One region of the Vibrio sp. R10-SG3-ISO3 genome, then DNA from elsewhere that is predicted to be linked to it. Evidence: predicted binding sites of a transcription regulator. Region 1 holds the regulator's gene; each other region holds the start of a gene.

Region 1 (5,951 bases):
TAGTGTCGACAACAATACCTTTTTGAGTTTGCTTTCGAATGGTGACAGCCGCAAGATAAGCGGTATTCACAGTCCCACCAGCATACGATACAACATCTTTTAATGCTGTTTCACCAACGATTTCATAGTGAGCCGGTCGTGTCACTTCACCACTTATCGTGATGTTAGACTGTTTTGTTGGGATAAAAAGGGTATCGCCTTTTTGCAAACGAACATCTTTACTTGAATCACCTTCAAGCAATAGCTTATACATATCTAATTGGGCAACGACTCTACCTTTTCGCTTTAAAAATATGGAGCGTAGTGAACCTGTTGGTTTCACACCTCCTGCCGCGATAATGGCTTGAGTCATTGTCGTGAGACCATTTACATTGTAAGCACCAGGCTGATTAGCCTCCCCCGTAATGTAAACTTGCATTAACCTCATGCTTCCCATGGACACGGTCACGTTGACACCGATGATCCGTTCTTCAATCAAAGCGCTGAGCTGCTCATCGACCTGCTTAAAAGATTTACCTGAAACACTAAAAGGGCCGATTTTAGGCAAGGTAATATGCCCACTTCTATCAACAACGAGAGAATATTGCTGATCTTCCTTACCAAACACATGTACCAAGAGCTCATCACCCGCACCCAAAACATAATCTGTGGGAATGGGAGTGTTGTCGAGCGTTACAAAACTTCCTGGGACTCCGTTCAATACGTCATACCCAAACAGAGGAAGCGACTGATCTTGCACTTCCACATTTTTTTTAACCTCAGCTTCGGGTTCACTTGGCTGTACTCTCACTGGCTGAGATACGACGTTAACTGACGCTGGAGCCTGTGATGAGGATTCAAGGAGCGACAAGTCAACCCCATACTGGCGTGCCAGTTGCTCCTGCTGAGATTTCGGTAGCTTCTTGAATTGTTCTATTTGAGCTGGTGTAGGCTGATTGGCCAATGAAACTTGACTAATCAAAGTAATGCCTAGTAGTACCAGGTAGTTAAACACCTTCATACAATTTTAGGTCCCTTGCAAACTAATGGTAGGTTAGTAACGATACTCATAACCAAATGAAAAAATAGGCTCATTGTTAGAATAGGTATCCGAGACTACGTCTCGATAGCCCACTCCCAAGTTAAACATCCCTTGCAGATAAGGGATGTAGTAGTCGGTTTTCATCACCCTCTCTTGACCGTTGCTCGAACCTGAATCTCGAGCAACGATACTTAGCCGATGATCATTGGCCAATTGAGCATAAACAGCGACAGATTGACTGTTTCCCCAACTCAATGAGGTCAAGTCACTGATTAACTCATACTCTTTGGGATGAAGTACTTTAACGTAAGCTTCGTCAACATGCTGACTCTCTAAAACCAACGTCCAATCAATATCAAGCAAACGTCTATGACCTTCCCACCCCACAACAAAAGACTGGGTCTCCTGTCCCAAGGAAACCTTTTGAAAGGACGCAAACATTGCATGACTGAGCTCAAACATTTTTGGAAGAGGAACATTGAAATCAATGCCAAATGAGCGGTACGAGGCGCTGGAATCGAAGTCAGTGGATTCGTGATAGTTCAATGACACTTCTGCAAAATTAAACGGTTTCATTGAAAAGCGGTTAGACCATAAGTAGTCCGCCTCACTATCCGTTTCAGAGATCACACTATCCAGTTGCCAATAGCCTAATAGTCCCTGATTGTTTGATACCCATGACACTGATAAAGAAGGCGTCGAATTCCCATATGTGCCTAATTGTAAATTATGTTGCCATGTCGGCCCCCACCAACGTTCAAGGTATCCCAATGCAACTAACGAGTAACCAACATTAAAGGCAATATACGAACCGCTAAAGTCAATATCTTGATCATACTCTATGGGTAGCAAATCTTGCTGGGATATCCTTTGGTTTACGTAGTTCAAGTTAAGCCTGTACGCAAAACGGTCATCTAGATGATTATAGCTAGAGTAAATTCCCCAACTATCACTATCATTAGCGCCATATCCTAAAGACACTAGCGGCCCTGTCTGGTACTTCACTTTCGACATGAATTTACCACGTCCATATTGCGCATTACTCATTGCATGCCGCAACTGTCGATTTGCTACTAAGGCTTGTTCATCTGATATATGATTGTTGGTGAGATCATCGCCGATGCTAAGCCAACGTAGAGGAAATGTACTAACGGGAGAGCTCATCAGGCCAATATTTGAGAGTTGATTGAGTGATGCTCTTAGGAAAGGGTCATGGGACTCTAGCCATGGTGACGCTTTTACACCAAAGGGAAGACAGAAAAGAGACAACACCCACATTAAACCGAAAAATACTTGCAGTGTTACCTCTGAAAACGTGTCTTTTATAAAGAGCCGACGTCCTAAACATCCATTTACCACAATTAGAACCTTTGATTCTCTTTGAATCCCACTGACATAACCTATAATTATTATTAGCTTATTAGAATTTTGGTTTTCGATGAAATGGTGAACTAGCTACAAATAAGCACGCCCGATCATACTGCATCAATCACAAAGATATGCAGTATATAGAGTATTAACATATCAATAAAGTACTTCCCTTCTCATTATACTACGTAGTTAAAATGCCACTTGCGAAAATAAGAATACTGACGAGTAGCAAACTGCTCAAGGGGCACACTCGCCTTCGTTTTGGTGATATAGTGCGAACATACAAGGACAGGTATTACACATAAGGTTTGTCATGTCAGCAAAACACCCCATTATTGCCGTAACGGGCTCTTCCGGTGCGGGCACAACCACGACCTCTGAAGCGTTTCGCAAAATGTTTAACATGATGCGCGTGAAACCGGCTTGGGTGGAAGGGGACAGTTTCCACCGCTTTACGCGCCCAGAAATGGATGTCGAGATCCGCAAAGCGCGCGAGCAAGGACGCCACATCAGCTACTTTGGTCCGCAGGCGAACGACTTCCCTGCGCTGTCTGAGTTTTTTAAGCAGTATGGCAATGAAGGCACAGGGCAAATTCGTCGCTACTTGCACACCTTCGATGAAGCCGTGCCCTACAATCAAATGCCGGGTACCTTCACGCCGTGGCAAGATTTGCCGGAAAATTCTGACATGCTGTTCTACGAAGGACTGCATGGCGGCGTGGTGGATGGTGAGGTCAACGTCGCCCAACACGTCGACTTTTTGATTGGCATGGTACCGATTGTGAACTTGGAGTGGATTCAAAAATTCGTCCGTGACACGCGCGATCGCGGTCACTCACGCGAAGCGGTAATGGACTCGATTGTCCGCTCGATGGATGACTACCTCAACTACATTACCCCGCAATTTTCGCGCACCCACATCAACTTCCAACGCGTGCCGACCGTCGATACGTCCAACCCACTTAACGCTAAAGGCATCCCAAGTTTGGATGAAAGCTTTGTAGTGATCCGCTTGCGCGGCATCAAACAGGTCGACTTCCCATACCTGCTCGCTATGATTGATGGCTCTTTCATGTCGCGCCACAACACTATTGTCGTGCCGGGGGGTAAGATGAGTTTTGCGATGGAGCTCATCGTCAGACCTATCCTACAGCAGCTTATCGAGACGGGTAAAATTGGCTAGCGATCAGTCCTAAGACCCGTTTACTTGTCATACCGTGATCATGTGCACATTTTTGCGTAAACAATCACCAACTTGACACGATTAAAATCAAGAAATCCCTTTTGAAAAAGGCTACTATTTGTAACCGAAACAAAGATGGCTTGCAGCATTGAATAAGTGCTCTTATCCTAAAAAGCCTTGTTCAAGGCTTCGCGCCTTTTACTGGCGCGACAAAAATGGAAAGCGGCAAGCGTACCCTGCAGAGGAAGTGAGATATTATGGTTCTAGGTAAACCTCAAACCGATCCAACATTAGAGTGGTTCCTGTCACATTGTCATATTCATAAGTACCCATCAAAAAGCACATTGATCCACGCCGGTGAGAAAGCAGAGACGCTTTACTACATCGTCAAAGGCTCTGTGGCGGTACTGATTAAAGACGAAGAAGGTAAGGAAATGATCCTTTCTTACCTAAACCAAGGTGACTTTATCGGTGAACTTGGTCTATTTGAAGAAGATCAAGAGCGTACCGCTTGGGTTCGCGCTAAATCACCTTGTGAAGTTGCAGAGATCTCATTCAAGAAATTCCGTCAGCTTATCCAAGTCAACCCTGACATCCTGATGCGTCTATCTGCGCAAATGGCAAGCCGCCTACAAGTGACGAGCCAAAAAGTCGGTGACCTCGCCTTCCTAGACGTGACAGGCCGCATCGCGCAGACGCTACTTAACCTAGCGAAACAGCCAGATGCCATGACGCACCCAGACGGCATGCAAATCAAGATCACGCGTCAAGAGATCGGTCAGATTGTCGGCTGTTCACGTGAGACCGTTGGCCGTATCTTGAAGATGCTTGAAGAGCAAAACCTGATCTCCGCCCACGGTAAAACCATCGTCGTCTACGGCACGCGATAGGGCATTAGAGGCGAGTTCCTAGTGGCTAGTTCCTAGAGAAAACCTTTAAAGATTAAGAAAGCCACCCTGTCTACCAGCGGTGGCTTTTTATTTACCAGTACCCAGTTCCCATCACCCATTTCACCAGCCCCTCTAGCAACTAGGAACTAGGCACTCCCTACCCATTCGTACTCTCAAATATCTTATCCGCTGACGCCGCGACAAACCCTGGGTAGAGCTCACCATTACTCATCGGATAGCGTTTGGCGAATTCGTAGAAGCCGCCTGGGATCACTTGCGTACCGTCACTAAAGCTCACCTCGACTTTGTCTGCCATGGTGGACGATTGCTCAAGCAATACCTCTGGTGAGCCTTTCACTTCGCCACCCGACTCATTGATGACAAAGCCCGCTTGGCGCAGGTGCTCATTCACCGCCGCGACCTCGTCAAATGCCTTGAGCTGATTAACGCTTACGGTGAAATGGTTGGCCCCATAGCCGTGCGCCGCAAGCCATGCTGCGTACTCACTCTCTTGGGCGAGGGTTTGAAAATCTTCATAGCTGAGATCCCACAAACGGCCCGCATACAAAAACTCATGGCTTTGCAGTGCGGATGCCTCCACTTGTGCCACCAGCTTGCTGACAATGCGTTGCAGCGGCGCTGAGCACTCTTCGACTTTCAGCTCACTGATGAACACTTTTGGCAACGTCGGATCGGCGTGCTCGTAGTGCTTGGCGACCAAGTGTTTGCTCTCAAACAGGTAGTCACCGCACGCTTGGTAACCTAGCGCAATAAATGGCGCAGCCAATGTCTCGATACCGAGCGGCGCAATGTTAAAGGTGCGCAGCGCAATATGGTCATTGATCAGCGGCTCATCTTCTTCTAAAAGCTGATGAACCTTGGCCGCTTGAGGACATAGACGGGAAATATAGTCTTGCCACAGTAAATCGAACAGTTGAGCAGGCGTCATAACGTCTCCATGTTAATCGTGAAGCTGAATCGTAAAGCTGGTTCTTTAAAAGAATGGCTTAATCACAAACCTAGCAATGAATCGAACACCTTGGGCTCCAAGCGAGCCCAAGGTGCGTCTTACAGTTCTACACCCGGGCTTAACGTCTCAGGCAGCAAGGTGTGCTCGCCTTCCATCGACGCCATAGGGTAAGCGCAATAATCCGCAGCGTAGTAAGCACTTGGGCGAAGGTTGCCCGAGGCGCCCGGTCCGCCAAACGGCGCATCGCCACTTGCCCCAGTTAATTGGCGGTTGCGATTGACGATCCCTGCACGAATGTGGTCAACAAAGTAGGCCCACTCATCATCATCGGTGGACACCAGCCCAGCAGAGAGACCAAAGCGGGTGTCATTGGCCAGCTCAACGGCGCGCTCAAGACCTTGATAACGCACCACTTGCAGCAGCGGGCCAAAATACTCTTCATCTGGCAGCGCTTCGATGGCCGTGACATCAATAATCCCCGGAGTGACAAACGCCGCCTCGCCCGCTTTCGCTTCC
Region 2 (5,951 bases), on a different contig from region 1:
TACCCCGGCGCTGTTTTTTGGCAAAGAACAGCGCTTTGTCAGCTGGAAGTACTTGGTACTGGTCCAGCCCGGCAATGACTCTTGGTTCATGGTGACGCGTCGTATCGCGTCCACCCCACGCCTCCACATAGACGCCCGTTTTGCTGATTAAAAAGGTCGGCTCAGGCAAAGAGGCAAACACTGTATGCATCAACGCGGGGGTCACTTTCATCAATTCAGTCAACGTTGAGTTCACGGGCTCATGCCTCTCCATCGCTATCACTAATTACAGTTTAGTCATTAAGTTGAGGGTCGGTGGAAAAATGCGCAGCGCCATTTGTGAAATCAAGAAATTAGACGACAATATATAGTATGACCCGCCCAGAGCACGGACAAGGAGACGCAGATGGAATCATTAAAGGTCAGAGACTATATGACGTTACAAGCGGTGACATTTACCCCCAATATGTCGTTGAGTGCGGCGCTTGAAAAGGTGATGAACTCAAATTATCTCGGTGGGCCCGTGATTGACGAGAGCAAAAAAGTGATTGGTTTTCTCTCGGGCCAAGACCTGTTGGATAAACTCATCAAGGTGAGTTACTACTGCCAAGATACCCATATCGTATCGGACTGTATGAGCAAGGAGGTACTTTCAGTGACTCCTGATACCTCTATTATCGAGTTGGCGGATATGATGAAGGTCGGTAAGCCTAAGGTCTACCCTGTCATTGATAATGGTCGATTGGTTGGGATCATCACGAGAAGAGATGTGTTACGCGCGATCGGTAAAACCATCAACGATTGCTTTAAGCATCCGGTTTAATCAACGTCTCGCCGTTTATTTCGCTCTCGGAGGCATCGCTGTTGACCTCGGGGTGATGGCCGTAGCGATGAGAAAACGTGAGATCAAACGGCGGTTTTATGTGCAAAATTGACGATATTGCGCATTAAAGTGTGATGCAAAACGGTTTATTGTGAAATTGAATGTTTTGTTGCTTTGTTATGTGTGATCTAAATCACTCTATATTGCTGCTGACTTGGTTAGAGTAGCCGGGTACCCAAACAAATGTAAGAACAGGCCGCCACCCATTCGATGAGCCTGTCACTATAAGGAGCCTCCCCTATGTCTCAAGCTGTTTTCCACCTTGGTGTTACGAAAGATGATCTTGCTGGTGCGACACTCGCGATCATCCCTGGCGATCCTGCACGTGTGCAAAAAATTGCTGAAGAGATGGATAATCCGGTGTTTCTCGCCAGTCACCGTGAATACACGCTGTACCGCGCTGAATTAGAGGGCAAGCCTGTTGTTGTGTGTTCAACCGGTATTGGTGGCCCATCGACTTCTATTGCGGTTGAAGAGTTAGCGCAGTGTGGTGTGCGTACCTTCCTACGTGTTGGTACCACTGGTGCAATCCAACCGCATGTGAATGTTGGCGATATGATTGTTTCAACCGGCTCTGTGCGTCTCGATGGTGCCAGTCTGCATTTCGCGCCTATGGAGTTCCCAGCGGTGGCTGATTTTGATGTGGCAACAGCGATGAAGGCGGCGGTAGAAGAGACAGGTGCAACGGTTCACATGGGTGTCACGGCTTCCAGTGATACCTTCTACCCTGGTCAAGAGCGTTACGATACCTTCTCCGGTCGCGTGGTGAAACGTTTCCAAGGCTCGATGAAAGAGTGGCAAGATATGGGCGTACTGAACTTCGAGATGGAGTCAGCGACCTTATTGACGATGTGTGCAAGCTCAGGCCTAAAAGCAGGTTGTGTGGCGGGTGTCATCATCAACCGAACTCAAAAAGAGATCCCTGATCACTCTACGCTAAAAGAAACCGAAGCACGCTCGATTAAAGTTGTCGTCGAAGCGGCGCGCAAAATGCTCTAAGTAAAAATGATCTAAATATCAGAGTCTTTAGCGCATATTCGCGTTGAGCAAGCAATGATGAAAACGGCCAGGTCTTATCACCTGGCCGTTTTATTTACAATAGATTGGCAACCATAGATTTTGCTAAAACGTGTATCGTTAGCCGTTCACGCTATCGCTACTCGAGGAAGTGGCAGATAGAGTGTTTCCGTCATGTCCGATAACACTTGGTCATAGACTTGCGAGATGACCGCAGACACGTCACTGGTCAGTTCATACAAGGCTTCTTCTGTCCAATCTAGCTCTTCGCTGATGGCGATTTCAGTCAGATCACGCATCGCGGCACTGCTGGCTGGCGAGGCAACACTCAATGGACTGATGATCGACAGTTGGTTAAGTTTACGACGCGTTTTGTCACAATAGTATTTAACGCGCAAGCGACCATCAATAGTATCGATTTCTGGAATGCACAAACGCAGTTGAGTCAGCACTTCCATACTGTCGAGGATTTGTTGCCAGTTCATGTGGTACTCATCACTGAGATCTTCACGCTCAGACTCAATCAACCATGCAATCGCGACTTCATCCATCAAGAACATGCAGTGACGAATGGTTTTACCGTGGATGACTTGGTTGCGAATCACGGTTCTGTCTTGCCACTCTTTATGCATGCCTTTGAGTTTCAATTGGAAAATTCGGTACATGGGTTTGTTGTCAAAGGGCGCGTTGGCCACCAAGCCATTGGTGATATCGACCATTTGATCGTAGAGCGCTTCAATCTCTTCCAGCTCACTATCCGTCACCTCCTTGGTTAACGCTATGTGGGTCGCGCTACGATGTTTGCGGCTAAGCAACATCACCTGTCGCAGCAAGACCAGTGTTTCAAACTTGCGCTCTAAAGTGCTTTGACGCTTTTTAGAGAAGTAAAGCATGACAGCCAATACGGCTATCGATAGAACCACTGAAATCAACACAAACATAACGTACTCCTTGTACTCGCCTACTACTAAGTGGGTAGAGCAGGAACCGTGCCAACTTATAAGTTGTTTAAATACAGTGGGTTACATTCTGTAGGGCGAAGGGGTTGAACGGTTTTGGTGCAAAGTAAGCCCTAATATTGTGATTGAGGGCACAAAAAATCCCCGCGGACGGTGTCACGCGGGGATGAGTGATACGAGCCTGGTGATTACATCACGCGCATACCTGGCTGTGCGCCTTCATGAGGCTCAAGAATCCATAGCTCGCTGCCACCAGGGCCTGCTGCTAGGATCATGCCTTCCGACATACCAAATTTCATCTTACGCGGCTTAAGGTTCGCAACCATCACGGTGAGTTTGCCTTCAAGCTCTTCGGGTTTGTAAGCAGACTTAATACCAGAGAAGACTTGACGAGTTTCACCGCCGATATCGAGCTGGAACTTAAGCAGCTTGTTGGCTTTTGGCACTTCTTCGCAAGAGATGATACGAGCGATACGCATGTCCACGGCGGCGAATGCATCAAATTCAATCTCATCGGCGATAGGATCTTTATCCAGCTCAGTTTGGCTCGCTTGGTGCTTCGCCGCTTCTGCTGCTTCCTTCGCTGCCACTTCGGCTGCCGCATCTTCTTTAGACGCTTCCACCATCGCTTCCACTTTCTTCGGATCAATGCGATTGAACAGCGCTTTGAACTTAGTGATTTCGTGATCGGTCAGCGGTGACGCGACCCCTTCCCACGTCAGCTCTTCGTTTAGGAAGGCTTCAGTGCGTGCAGCGAGCGCAGGCATCACAGGTTTTAGGTACGTCATCAATACGCGGAATAGGTTGATACCCACAGAGCAGATGTCTTGCAGCTCTTGGTCTTTACCTTCTTCTTTCGCAATCACCCACGGCGCTTTCTCATCGACGTATTGGTTTGCTTTGTCAGCAAGGGCCGTGATTTCGCGGATTGCGCGACCAAATTCACGGCTCTCATAAAGCTCTGCGATGCGAGAAGCCGCTGTTGCGAACTCGTTGTATAGTTCTGGCTCTGCAAACTGTGCTGAAAGCTTGCCGTCAAAGCGCTTGCTGATGAAGCCTGCGTTACGTGATGCTAGGTTAACAATCTTGTTCACGACGTCAGCGTTCACGCGCTGAGTGAAGTCTTCAAGGTTGAGGTCGAGGTCATCGATGCGGCTGTTGAGCTTCGCCGCGTAGTAGTAACGTAGACACTCTGGATCTAGGTGATCTAGGTAAGTAGCTGCTTTGATGAAGGTCCCTTTAGACTTAGACATCTTCGCGCCGTTAACCGTTACATAGCCGTGGACGAATACGTTGTCTGGCTTGCGGAAACCGCTGCCTTCAAGCATCGCTGGCCAAAACAGAGAGTGGAAGTAAACAATGTCTTTACCGATAAAGTGGTAAAGCTCTGTTGTGCTGTCTTTTTTCCAGTACTCGTCGAAGTCGAGATCATCACGCTTGTCACACAGGTTTTTGAACGAGCCCATGTAGCCAATTGGCGCATCTAGCCAAACATAAAAGAACTTGTCCTTTTCACCTGGGATCTCGAAGCCAAAGTAAGGGGCATCGCGTGAGATATCCCACTGTTGCAGGCCTGACTCAAACCACTCTTGCATCTTGTTGGCGGTTTCAGCTTGAAGAGAACCAGAACGTGTCCACTCTTTCAGCATGCTTTCGAACTGAGGCAAGTCGAAGAAGAAGTGCTCAGAATCTTTCATGATGGGCGTCGCGCCAGAGACCGCTGATTTAGGATCAATCAGTTCCGTTGGGCTGTAGGTTTCACCACAGTTGTCACAGTTATCACCGTACTGGTCTTCGGATTTACACTTCGGACAGGTCCCTTTTACGAAACGGTCCGGAAGGAACATCTCTTTCTCAGGGTCAAACAGTTGAGAAATGGTACGGCTAGAAATAAAGCCGTTTTTCTTTAGCTCTAAGTAGATGTGTGACGCTAGCTCACGGTTCTCTTCTGAGTGTGTGCTGTGGTAGTTATCAAAGCTAATATCGAAGCCAGCGAAGTCTTTTTGGTGCTCTTCACTTACGGTAGCGATCATCTCTTCTGGTGTCATCCCCATCTGTTGTGCTTTTAGCATGATTGGCGTGCCGTGAGCATCGTCAGCACAGATGAAGTTTACAGTGTTGCCACGTAGGCGTTGGTAGCGTACCCAGATATCGGCTTGAATGTGCTCAAGCATGTGACCTAGGTGAATCGAACCGTTAGCGTACGGAAGGGCACAAGTTACCAGCAGTTTCCTTGGATCAAGGGTTCTTGGATCGTTTGCCATACTTAATATTCGCTTCTTAAGGTGTAGGAAAAAATAGACGGTAATACTACCTTATCCCACCAGTGACTCCAAGGTATCTAGTTGCTCAAACACCCAGTTTTTTCAGGGTTCTGTCAGGACCTCGGGAGTGATAGCATGTGCGGTGCTATCCTTCTGTACAAAGAGCGTGTGTTTTCTGCGCGCCCTCTGCCAGTTCAGTGGGTCTTATAACAAGGAGCATTCATGCAGCAGTTTACTTCTAAGCAAGCGCTATGCGACTGGCTTAATCAGTTTCAACATCCACAGCTTGTGGCCGATTGGGCCTCAACGCCACATCTCGTTCATGTCGCCGCCGACCAATGTCAGATTCGACTGCCGTTTTCTTCGCGCTCTTTGCCTAGTGAACTCACTACTTGGATTGAAGGTCAGATAGAGCGCGGTCAAATCCAGCGTTTCCCGTATTCTATCCAAATCGATGTGAAACCGCTCAGCACTCATGTGAGCGCGGAAGTGAAAGGCGTGAAAAATATCCTTGCCGTAACCTCAGCCAAAGGCGGTGTGGGAAAATCAACAACGTCGGTCAACTTGGCGTTGGCGCTGGCCGCAACAGGTGCCAACGTCGGTTTGTTGGATGCGGATATTTATGGGCCATCGGTGCCGATGATGATTGGTCAGCAAGACGCTAAGCCACAAGTGAGAGACAACAAATGGATGCAACCTATCAAGGCGCACGGCATCGTGACGCAATCTATCGGTTATCTGGTCTCCAAAGACGAAGCCGCGATTTGGCGTGGGCCGATGGCCTCTAAGGCGTTAGCTCAGCTGTTGAATGAGACCGAATGGCCAGATTTGGACTATTTAGTGGTCGAT
Region 3 (5,951 bases), on a different contig from region 1:
ACCTGATTTTTTGAGCCAGTTGCCAATATAGGTTTCGGTTAACCCCTGGCTTTGCGCTTTGGGCGGTACCGGGTACATTTCGGCGGTATCAATAAAGTTGACGCCACGCTCTAAGGCATAATCTAGCTGACTGAATGCGTCTTGCTCTGTGTTCTGTTCACCAAAGGTCATGGTTCCAAGAGCAATCTGACTGACTTCGAGAGATGAGTGCGGTAACTTGTTGTATTGCATGAACCTTCCTAGTTTCCAGTGGAGATAACTCCAATATAGGGCAAGGTGTGGCTGGTGGATATAGGGTTTATTAACAATTTCGCAAAATTCTGCGTCTTGACTATCTTTAAGAGATCCAGGTTTTTAAGGGATGAAGGTGCGCGATGCAAAAAGTTCAGTTAGATAAATGGATTCACGGCGATCACAAAGAGAGTTATCAGCCGCCCAAGGTATTCGTTATCGGATGTTCCGATGTATCGCAATACTTGTTAGCGGTGGAATACAAGCATAAGCTCGAACCCATCAGAGAAGGAGAAGAACCCCTTCATTTTGATTCGATAGAGCAGGTAAGAGAGGCGCTGTTGAAACTCGGTGTTGAGCGCGCCTACTTAAGATTGCACAACACCTATGATGAGTGTGGCTCGGGCAGTGGACCTCGTTTTCACGATGTGGCGTTGTCGCTCACGACGCATTGAGCTGGCGCTAAATAAAATGACGAGCGAGTATGTTGGCGGTAAATTGCGTACGCAAGTAAAAGCCGCGAGGTAGCGTCTTGATGCGTTTTCCTGTTGCGCCGTAGGCGTCGGTTGAGACTCGACTGTTGGCGGCTTTCGGTCTGATTTGCAGGACTTCACCGTGCTTAGCGGTAATGTGGCTGACTTGGCCAAGTACGATCATCTCCATCAGCTCTTCCCAGTCCGCTCGCAATTGACGTTCTTCTTCGACACTTGGCGACCACAAAAGCGGGGAGCCAACACGCCGCTCTGGCAGTGGAATTTCTCGTTCCCCCTCAACCGGCACCCACAGTACCCGTGATAACTTGTTTCTGACGTGGCTGTTTTCCCATGTTAAACCATGCACTCCCGTTAAAGGGGCGACACAAACAAAGGTGGTTTCCAGTGGCTTACCGCTATAACTGATGGGAATGGTCTTAAGTTCAATCCCGAGATGCTCAAAGTCTTGCTGTGGTTTGCTGCCTGCGGTAGCGCCTAAATGCCATTCCAGTAATTGACCGACCCAGCCTTTGTCACGCTGTAGATTTGCCGGCACCGTCATCTGGGCTTCCTGGGCGAGTTCTGCAAAGGTGAGCCCTGCGATTTGGCTAGCTCGTTCAAACAGTTCTTGCTCGGAGTGTGGGGCTGGTTTCATCAATACGATTCCTTAAGGTCGGTGAGCCATTGTATCGAATCCATTCGAGCGATGAAATCTTGCTTGGGATCCCAAGTGGTGAAAGATCCTACTAAATAGACTTATCCACAGAATTTCATCGCCACTAAGCAATATTTTTAATATCTGGATCAATTAACAGGGATTTTAGGGCTATTTTAGGCTTGATTTCTGCGGTTGTTGTTATTTTACACCTTGCCTGTGTGGATAAAGTGTCCTGTGGTGGATCTTTAACCGATCTGTGTTGTGCGTGAAATATGTCAGATAAAAAGGGATTGGTAATAAGTTGTCTTCTTCTATTATATTGTTTTTAAATGATTTTGTGGCGTAGCGTTCTTTCTGTTTTATTTTGCTAGGTGAGACTTGGCGGGAAAATGATCAGTTGAACCGAGATTCTTCACATAGTTATACACAGAAAAGGTGAATAAATGTGGGCCATGTCTCACAACTGTGTGAATAACTGTAGGGTTGACCGAAAAATATGCAGAGTAGGTGCGTGACGCCATAAATTGAGTGTGAGTCACAATAGGAAGTTTGCTCCGATTGGGGATATGTGGAAAAATCACTGTAATAAAAGATTTTACTAGAGGGTGGCCAGTGATAGATGGCGATGGTTACCGCTTAAATGTGGGAATTGTAATCTGTAACAACCATGGTCAGGTATTCTGGGCTAAACGATACGGACAACATTCTTGGCAGTTTCCTCAAGGGGGAATTGACGACGGTGAGACTCCCGAGCAAGCAATGTATCGGGAACTGTATGAAGAAGTGGGTTTAACAAAGAGTGATGTCACCATAGTGGCAACGAGTCGTCATTGGTTAAGGTATAAACTACCTAAACGGCTGGTTCGATGGGACTCAAAACCTGTTTGTATCGGGCAAAAACAGAAATGGTTCCTCCTGCGGCTAGATTGTGATGAAGCAAAGATCAATATGCAGCACGGGAGTTCCCCTGAATTTGATGGTTGGCGTTGGGTAAGTTATTGGTATCCGGTGCGACAAGTGGTTTCTTTCAAGCGTGATGTGTATCGCCGCGCAATGAAAGAGTTCGCCTCGATGGCAATGCCGTTCAAAGAACGCAGGACGAAAGGCAAACGTAAACACAAAAGAGGATAGACATGCTGTCTCAACTAAGGGAAATAGTTGAACAAGTTTCTAAGGTCGATGATGTGCATCAGGCCTTAGATGTATTGGTTAAGCAAACGTGCAACGCGATGAGTACGGAGTGTTGTACTGTCTATCTTGCAAATGAAGAAATGCAGCGCCTTGAGCTGATGGCGACTCAAGGTCTGCGCTTTAAAGGGGATAAAATCCATATCCGCTTTGAAGAGGGCTTGGTAGGTTTGGTCAAGCGCAGTGCTGAGCCGCTCAACCTCGCTGAAGCCTCCAAACATCCGGATTTCAAATACTTCTCCGAGCTGGGTGAAGAGATTTATCACAGCTTTCTTGGCACACCGATTATCCACCGTAAGCAAGTGTTGGGTGTTTTGGTGGTGCAGCAAAAGACGCCGCGTCAGTTTGACGAAATGGAGGAGTCCTTCCTTGTTACCCTAGCGGCGCAGCTTGCGGTGATTATTGCCCATGCTCAAACCCAAGGTCATTGGCGATTAGAGAAAAAGCAGCAAGCGATTCGAGGGCTGCCTGCCTCAAGTGGTGTGGCCATTGGTGAGTTCTGGTGGGACGATACTCAGCCAGAGTTATCTGAGGTGTATCCAGCTTCTACACTGGATATCGAACGAGAGCAAGAGTGGCTCTTACTGGCGATTGAAGAAGCGCTCGGCGATTTTCGTCGTATGCGTAAAAAGCTCGATAGTGAAATCAACAAAGACGCTTTAGCCATTTTTGACCTCTTTACCCACTTGCTTAACGACCCCATGTTGCGCAAAGATCTCAAGTCGCAAATCCAAAAAGGCGATAGAGCTGACTGGGCGTTGAGACAAGTGGTCGAATCCTACTCGAACCGTTTTGCCCGCATGTCGGATCTCTATCTACGAGAAAGGGCGCAAGACATTCGCGAGCTGGGTCAACGTTTACTGTTTTTCTTGCACAATACCGACAAAGAGCAGCAATTGATTGAGCGCCCAATCATCCTCGTGGTGCGTGAACTGACCGCTTCTTTGCTCGCCTCTATCCCTAAAGACAAGTTACTGGCGGTGATTGCCTTAGAGGGCGCGGCGAACTCGCACGCTGCGATTTTGTCGCGTGCGCTCGGTATTCCGGCCGTGATGGGCGTAAACCTCAATCTCAAAGCGATCAATGGTAAGCAGGGGATTGTCGACGGTTACAGCGGTAAGATTCTGATTTCACCGAGTAAACAGTTACTGAGAGAGTATCGCGCGCTGGTCAACGAAGAGGCGGAGCTGTCTAACTTGGTCAATCAGACCATTCAAGCTCCGGCTTGCACTCAGGATGGTGAACGAGTGGAAGTGATGCTCAATGCTGGTCTGAGCGCAGACACCAACATTGCCATCAATCAGGGCGTTGATGGGGTTGGCCTCTATCGAACCGAAATTTCTTTTTTGCTTCAGCACCGGTTTCCCTCGGAAGAAGAGCAAACCCAGCAGTATCAAGCGGTACTCAATAGTTATCCAGATAAACGAGTGGTGATGCGCACGCTTGATATCGGCGGGGATAAAGCCTTACCCTATCTGCCGATTGAAGAGGACAATCCATTTCTTGGTTGGCGCGGCATCCGTTTTACCTTAGATCATCCCGATATTTTCTTGATGCAGATACGCGCGATGCTACGCGCGAGCACGACGCATCATAACTTAAGTATTTTGCTGCCAATGGTATCAGGGGCGCAGGAGTTGGATGATGCCATCACGCTGATTGAGCGGGCTTATCAAGAAGTCAAACTGCTCGATGAGCGACTGAGCATGCCGCAAATTGGCGTCATGATTGAAGTGCCTTCGATGATTTATCTGCTTCCGATGATTGCTGAGAAAGTCGATTTTGTCTCTATCGGGACGAACGACTTAACTCAATACCTGTTGGCGGTGGATCGCAATAACTCACGCGTGGCCGATGTCTACGAATCTATGCATCCATCGGTGGTGATGGCTCTGGATCACATTCGCCGTACCTGCGATGAGTTAGGCATTCCGGTGTGCATCTGTGGTGAGTTGGCGGGCGATCCGATCGGGGCGATGTTGATGGTGGGGTTGGGGTATCGAAGCCTGAGTATGAATACCTCGAATGTCGCTAAGATCAAATATCTCCTCAGACATACTCAAGTCGATGAGCTGCAACATTTGGCGCAAAATGCGCTGTCACAAGCTTATGGAAAAGACATCTATGCTATGATGCAGGCCTTTTTTGAGCAGAAAGGTTTTGCCGGCTTTATTCGCGCAGGTAAACGATAGGATAGGCAGTGTTTGTAGTATTTCTTGGCTTATTGCTGGTACTCGGTGCCTTTGTCGGCATGATGGCGGGCTTACTTGGCATTGGCGGCGGTTTGATTGTCGTCCCCTCGTTGCTTTTCTTACTCCCGTTGGCGGGGATTGATCCTGATATCGCCATGCACATGGCCCTCGCGACCTCGCTTGCGTCGATTATCATCACTTCCGGCTCATCGGCCCTCAACCACTTTAAATTGGGTAATGTCGATATGTTCGTCATCAAATGGTTGATGCCCGGTGTGGTGATTGGCGGCTTTCTTGGCGCGCACGTCGCAGAGTGGATACCGGCCGCTTACTTACCCAAAGTGTTTGGAGGCATTGTTCTGATGCTCTCTTTGCAAATGCTGTTTTCTCTCAAAGCGACTCAAACGAGAGAAATGCCGGGGCACGCGGCAACGCTCTCGACGGGGATGGGAATTGGTGTGGTGTCGAGTCTGGCCGGGATTGGTGGTGGGTCGTTGTCGGTACCGTTTCTCAATCGTCATGGGATTGAAATGAGAAAAGCGGTCGGGTCGTCATCGGTCTGTGGTTGTGTGTTAGCCATCTCGGGCATGTTGGGGTTTATTCTTAACGGCATGCAGGCACAAGCGCTGCCCGTGGGCAGCCTCGGCTATGTCTATCTACCTGCCTTAGTGGCGATCGCCTCCACCTCAATGTTGACCACTCGTTTTGGTGCGACATTAGCGACCAGTATGCCAACCACGAGGCTGAAAAAAATATTTGCACTGTTTTTAATGTTCGTTGCGGGAACTATGCTACTGTGACGCACTCTCAACTTCTATCTTGAACTCATTGAACACCACAAGAGAATCTCTCCTATGTCCCAGGGATATCTAGACTTTCCAAATATTGATCCGGTATTACTCTCCATTGGCCCACTCTCTATCCGTTGGTACGGTTTAATGTACTTGGTGGGATTTGCTTTTGCTCTTTGGCTAGCGAACCGCCGCGCAGATAAGCCCGGCAGTGGCTGGACACGAGAGCAGGTGTCCGATTTGCTGTTTGCTGGTTTTCTCGGTGTGGTCATTGGTGGCCGAGTTGGCTATGTGCTGTTTTACAACTTTGACCTCTTCCTTCAAGACCCGCTCTATCTGTTTAAAGTATGGACCGGCGGTATGTCATTCCACGGTGGCCTGCTGGGAGTCATTAGCGCGATGTTCTGGTACGCGAAAA
Region 4 (5,951 bases), on a different contig from region 1:
TCACGCGAACCTTCTGTTAAGCCTTCCGCAGAAAGACCAAAGCCTTGCGTCACTGCAATACCAATCAAAGCAGAAATCGCGGTGGTAAACAGCAGCACGCCAATGGTTAAGCCACTAATTTTGCCAAGGGAGGCCGAGTTCTCAAGCTTCACTACCGCCGCAAACATTGAGACCAGTACCAAAGGCATGATGACCATTTGCAGCAAACCAACATAACCGCGGCCAACCACATTGATCCAGTCTAGGCTCGCACCAATCGCTAGGCTACCTTCACCGTAAATCAGCTGTAACGCTAAACCAAATCCACTACCTAGCACCAATCCAATCAGCACTTGTCTTGATAGTGTTGCGCCTTTTCTTTGCTGAAGATTCAAGAAGAAAAGAAGCGCTGCAAATACCACTAAATTTGCAATCACTGCGACACTCATGATGTTTCCTTTTAACCAACGTTGTTATTTGAATAATGTAAGACAAATACGGTAACGGTTTGTTGGCAAAATAGAAAATACTCAATTTCCATTATCTAGACACTTTAGTTATAGAACTGAGTGCATAATGAACAGCAATGTAAATAAGTCGTAAACATCATTGATAATGTGGATAGAAAAACAAAAACGCCCCACCGAAGTGGAGCGTTTCCAAAAAGCGTTAAAGCTAAGCCTTATTCAATAAAGAATTAAGCTTGACCTTTTACTTCTTTGAGACCGCTTCCTTGAAATATGGAGGTGCACGCTCACCGAGCGTTTCCAAAAAAAAACGCTCCACCGAAGTGGAGCGTTTCTAAAGAGCTTTAAAGCTAGACCTTATTCAATAAAGAATTAAGCTTGGCCTTTTACTTCTTTAAGACCGTTGAAAGGTGCACGCTCACCTAGCGCTTCCTCGATACGGATTAGCTGGTTGTACTTAGCAACACGGTCAGAACGGCTCATAGAACCTGTCTTGATTTGACCTGCAGCAGTACCTACCGCTAGGTCAGCGATAGTTGCATCTTCAGTTTCGCCGCTGCGGTGAGAGATTACAGCTGTGTAACCTGCGTCTTTAGCCATCTTGATTGCAGCTAGAGTCTCAGTTAGAGAACCGATTTGGTTGAACTTGATAAGGATAGAGTTAGCTACGCCTTTCTCGATACCTTCAGCAAGGATCTTAGTGTTAGTAACGAATAGATCGTCACCTACTAGTTGAAGCTTGTCACCTAGTAGTTCAGTTTGGTGCTTGAAGCCAGTCCAGTCAGACTCGTCTAGACCATCTTCGATAGAAACGATTGGGAACTTGCTTGCTAGCTCAGCTAGGTAGTGGTTGAACTCTTCAGAAGAGAAAGTCTTACCTTCGCCTTTCATGTTGTAGATGCCAGCTTCTTTGTCGAAGAACTCAGATGCAGCACAGTCCATAGCTAGAGTTACGTCTTTACCTAGTTCGTAACCTGCCGCTGCAACCGCTTCTGCGATCACTTCTAGCGCTTCAGCGTTAGACTTAAGGTTTGGAGCGAAACCACCTTCGTCACCCACTGCAGTGCTGTAGCCTTTAGACTTAAGAACTTTAGCTAGGTTGTGGAATACTTCAGCACCGATACGTAGACCTTCTTTAAGAGTCTTAGCGCCAACTGGTTGAATCATGAACTCTTGGATGTCAACGTTGTTGTCTGCGTGCTCACCACCGTTGATGATGTTCATCATTGGTAGAGGCATAGAGAACTGACCAGCAGTACCGTTTAGCTCAGCGATGTGCTCGTATAGAGGCATGCCTTTCGCTGCTGCAGCAGCTTTAGCGTTCGCTAGAGAAACCGCTAGGATTGCGTTTGCACCGAACTTAGATTTGTTCTCAGTGCCGTCTAGCTCGATCATGATTGCGTCGATAGCCGCTTGGTCTTTCGCGTCTTTACCTGTTAGAGCAGTTGCGATTTCGCCGTTTACTGCTTCAACAGCTTTAAGAACACCTTTACCTAGGAAACGTGCTTTGTCACCGTCACGTAGCTCAAGAGCTTCGCGAGAACCAGTAGATGCGCCAGATGGAGCAGCAGCCATACCTACGAAACCGCCTTCTAGGTGTACTTCAGCTTCTACAGTTGGGTTACCACGTGAGTCGATGATTTCACGACCTAGAACTTTAACGATCTTAGACATTAATGTTTCCTCTCGTTCAAATATAAATGTCAAATTTAAAAGGCAGCAGCACAACCTTCGCCGCCGCCCGTATCCTTTTTACTTACTTCTCAAACTCGCCGCGTGAGTGCTGACCAGCGGCTTTCACGAAGCCTGCGAATAATGGGTGACCATCACGAGGCGTCGATGTGAATTCTGGGTGGAACTGAGCCGCAACGAACCATGGGTGCGCAGGGTTTTCAATCATTTCCACCAGCTTCTTGTCTGCAGAAAGACCAGAGACCTTCAAGCCCGCTTTTTCAATTTGTGGTCGAAGGACGTTGTTCACTTCGTAACGGTGACGGTGACGTTCATGAATCGTCGCGCTACCATAAAGCTCGCGAGCCTTAGTTCCTTTCTCTAAGTGACATAGCTGAGAGCCAAGACGCATAGTACCACCAAGATCCGACGTTTCGGTACGTTCTTCAACTTTACCTTCACCGTCGACCCACTCAGTGATCAAGCCTACCACAGGGTATTTCGTCTCTTTATTAAATTCTGTTGAATGCGCGCCTTCCATACCCGCAACGTTACGAGCGTATTCAATCAATGCGACTTGCATACCAAGACAGATACCAAGGTAAGGGACATTGTTTTCACGCGCGTATTGCGCTGCGCGAATCTTACCTTCGATACCACGGTCACCAAAACCGCCCGGTACTAGAATAGCGTCAAGACCGGCAAGCACTTCAATGCCTTTAGTCTCAACATCTTGTGAATCTACGTATTTAATGGTGACGTTCAAGCGGTTTTTCAAGCCAGCATGCTTGAGCGCTTCGTTGACTGATTTGTACGCGTCCGGCAGTTCGATGTATTTACCGATCATACCGATGGTCACTTCGCCCGTTGGGTTCGCTTCTTCATAGATAACCTGCTCCCATTCAGACAGGTCTGCTTCTGGAGCGTCGATACCAAAACGTGCACACACAAGATCATCAAGACCTTGCGATTTGATCAGTTGAGGGATCTTGTAGATCGAATCCACATCCTTCATCGAAATCACCGCTTTCTCAGGAACGTTACAGAAAAGGGCAATTTTCTTACGCTCGTTCGCTGGGATCATGCGATCGCTACGACAAACCAGAATATCAGGTTGGATACCGATAGAGAGCAGCTCTTTCACTGAGTGCTGAGTCGGCTTGGTTTTCACTTCACCCGCCGCAGCAAGGTAAGGGACTAGCGTCAAGTGCATGAACATCGCACGTTCACGGCCGAGTTCAACAGCAAGCTGACGAATCGCTTCCATAAACGGCAATGACTCGATGTCACCGACCGTACCACCAACTTCAACGATAGCCACATCGTGCCCTTCAGAACCGGCAATAACACGGTCTTTGATGGCGTTAGTGATGTGAGGGATAACTTGAATGGTGGCACCTAGGTAGTCACCACGACGCTCTTTGCGAAGCACGTCTGCGTAAACACGACCGGCAGTAAAGTTATTGCGCTTAGTCATCTTGGTGCGAATGAAACGCTCATAGTGACCAAGATCTAGGTCGGTCTCTGCGCCATCTTCCGTGACGAACACTTCACCGTGCTGAGTTGGGCTCATGGTGCCCGGGTCAACGTTGATGTAAGGGTCAAGCTTCATCATGGTCACTTTAAGACCACGAGCTTCTAGAATAGCGGCTAGAGATGCAGCTGCAATACCTTTACCTAGAGAGGATACAACCCCGCCAGTAACAAAAATGTAATTTGTCGTCATGTTTAACCTGAAATTGGTTGAATGAGGGAAATGGAATTCTTCTGGACGGGACGAAAATATACCAGAAGACCCTAACCGCCACAACGTGAAATCTATCACACTGTGATTTTTTCTTTTTTGCTTCAAATCAAATTCACACGACGGCTGACTGTACTCAGACGAATTCGCGTGATTACTCTGAGCGAGTATTTTTTTCCGCCGCTTTTACTTCATCCCACAGAGCATCAAGCGCCTCTAAGGGTAACTGTTCTAGCGTCTTATTCTGCGCCGCAACGCGTGATTCTACGCCTTTAAAGCGACGCACAAACTTAAGATTCGCCTTACTCAATGCCGATTCTGGGTCATGACCGAGGTGACGAGCAAGATTCACCACCGCAAACAGCAAATCACCGAGCTCCATCTCGACCTTGTCATCTTGCACCGAGACTTGGACCGCTTCCGCGACGACTTCATCGACCTCCTCGCGTACTTTATCCACCACTGGTCCTAAAGTGTCCCAATCAAAACCCACTTTGGCGCACTTTTTCTGAATTTTTGTAGCACGAGAAAGCGCCGGTAGAGAAGCTGGTATTGAGTCTAGGATACTTTGTTCATTTTTGCCTAGTTGCGCTTTCTCTTTGGCTTTTTCCGCCTCCCAATTGGCGTTAATTTCCTCGTCGCTGGCAAACTCCGCTTGACCAAAGACATGCGGGTGACGGCGCGTGAGTTTTTCATTCACTGTGTCGACCACCTCAGAAAAATCAAACAATTGCTGCTCTTTAGCCAGTTGACTGTAGAAAATCACCTGGAACAACAGATCGCCAAGCTCTTCTTTTAGATTGGTCCAATCGCGGTTGTGAATCGCATCCACCACTTCATAGGTTTCTTCAATGGTGTGCGGCACTATGGTGTCGAAAGACTGCTTTAAATCCCATGGGCAGCCGTGTTCTGGATCACGCAGCTTGGCCATGATTTGCTCTAATTGTTCAATTGGATGACTCATGCCTCTCCCTCACAAAATGAAAAGGTGAGCAGCATAACCACTCACCTTCGAACTGTTGGTCGCGCTTAACGCGCATTGTCAATAATTGCTACGGATTCCGGTTAGCCCAAACGTTTAACGCTCATCACGTCTCGGATCTGTTCCACACGTTTGATCACCCGTGATAACACCTCGATGTTGTTCACTTCAAGATCAAAATCCATGATCGATAACTGTTTACGGTAGTCGACGCGATTCTTCATGCTGGTCACTTTGATTTTCTCATTAGCAAACAGCGTAGTGATGTCTTTTAACAGCCCACCGCGCTCCATCGCCTCAACACGGACGGTGAGAATGTAGGAGCCCACAAAACCGCTGCCCCAAACGGTATCAATAATACGTTCTGGTGCATGGTGCCTTAACTCATCAAGCTGCTCACAATCGGCGCGATGTACTGAAATGCCACGGCCCTGGGTGATATAACCGCAGATTTCATCGCCCGGGATTGGCTGACAGCATCGAGCGAGGTGAGTCATCAAGTTGTCGACCCCTTCGACCACAACCGCATCCTTCTTAGGGCGGCTCTGAGCCGGCGCTTTGTGCTCTGCTTCTTGGAGCTTTTCTAGTGCTTGCTTGTCTTCTTCTTCAGCGGTGGGCTTGTTCACCAACGCATTGATATGATTAATGATCTGGTTAATCCGCAAATCACCACTGCCCACCCCAACAAACAGTTCATCGGTCGAGTTAACGTTGAAGCGCTTCAGCGAGTAACGCTCGGCGTCTTTTAACGTCGCACCAATTTTCGCCAGTTCCACCTCGAGAATCTCGCGCCCCGCCTCGAGGTTTTTCTCACGAGACTGCTTGCGGAACCAAGCATTGATCTTCGCGCGTGCTCGCCCTGAGGTCACAAACCCCATCGACGGGTTTAACCAGTCGCGCGATGGGTTGGGCTCTTTAGCGGTAATGATCTCCACTTGATCGCCCATCGACAATTTATGGGTAAAAGGTACGATACGGCCCGCTACTTTGGCACCAATACAGCGATGCCCCACTTCTGAGTGAATGTGGTAAGCAAAATCGAGCGGAGTCGCGCCCATCGGTAAGTCGACGACATCGCCACGCGGAGTAAAGGCATAGACGCGGTCAT

What was found. Region 1 encodes CRP, which controls carbon source genes, mostly activating them, when cyclic AMP is high. Its sites were predicted from a motif close to TGTGANNNNNNTCACA; they were not measured.
Region 2: udp (uridine phosphorylase) is a predicted target of CRP. The motif match lies at 985-1,000, and genes of this name have one in related genera.
Region 3: rppH (RNA pyrophosphohydrolase) is a predicted target of CRP. The motif match lies at 1,807-1,822, and genes of this name have one in related genera.
Region 4: pyrG (CTP synthase) is a predicted target of CRP. The motif match lies at 3,928-3,943, and genes of this name have one in related genera.

What each region holds. Positions count from the first base shown of each region.
Region 1 is NZ_JCBDHE010000030.1:60,645-66,595, forward strand. Features, by position in the region: gene AC6R1A_RS07200 (SLBB domain-containing protein) at 1-1,000, opposite strand, end outside; gene AC6R1A_RS07205 (capsule assembly Wzi family protein) at 1,034-2,380, opposite strand; gene AC6R1A_RS07210 (phosphoribulokinase) at 2,706-3,575, shown strand; gene crp (cAMP-activated global transcriptional regulator CRP) at 3,833-4,465, shown strand; gene AC6R1A_RS07220 (DUF1338 domain-containing protein) at 4,623-5,414, opposite strand; gene astD (succinylglutamate-semialdehyde dehydrogenase) at 5,534-5,951, opposite strand, start outside.
Region 2 is NZ_JCBDHE010000045.1:178,090-184,040, reverse strand. Features, by position in the region: gene AC6R1A_RS13585 (hypothetical protein) at 1-235, opposite strand, end outside; gene AC6R1A_RS13580 (CBS domain-containing protein) at 386-802, shown strand; gene udp (uridine phosphorylase) at 1,103-1,861, shown strand; gene AC6R1A_RS13570 (hypothetical protein) at 2,008-2,820, opposite strand; gene metG (methionine--tRNA ligase) at 3,027-5,102, opposite strand; gene apbC (iron-sulfur cluster carrier protein ApbC) at 5,325-5,951, shown strand, end outside.
Region 3 is NZ_JCBDHE010000033.1:42,643-48,593, reverse strand. Features, by position in the region: partial or broken gene AC6R1A_RS07970 (NADP(H)-dependent aldo-keto reductase) at 1-231, opposite strand, end outside; gene AC6R1A_RS07965 (DUF6482 family protein) at 375-686, shown strand; gene mutH (DNA mismatch repair endonuclease MutH) at 694-1,359, opposite strand; gene rppH (RNA pyrophosphohydrolase) at 1,975-2,493, shown strand; gene ptsP (phosphoenolpyruvate--protein phosphotransferase) at 2,496-4,742, shown strand; gene AC6R1A_RS07945 (sulfite exporter TauE/SafE family protein) at 4,751-5,542, shown strand; gene lgt (prolipoprotein diacylglyceryl transferase) at 5,597-5,951, shown strand, end outside.
Region 4 is NZ_JCBDHE010000016.1:7,321-13,271, reverse strand. Features, by position in the region: gene AC6R1A_RS03530 (L-cystine transporter) at 1-428, opposite strand, end outside; gene eno (phosphopyruvate hydratase) at 819-2,120, opposite strand; gene pyrG (CTP synthase) at 2,203-3,843, opposite strand; gene mazG (nucleoside triphosphate pyrophosphohydrolase) at 4,016-4,825, opposite strand; gene relA (GTP diphosphokinase) at 4,927-5,951, opposite strand, start outside.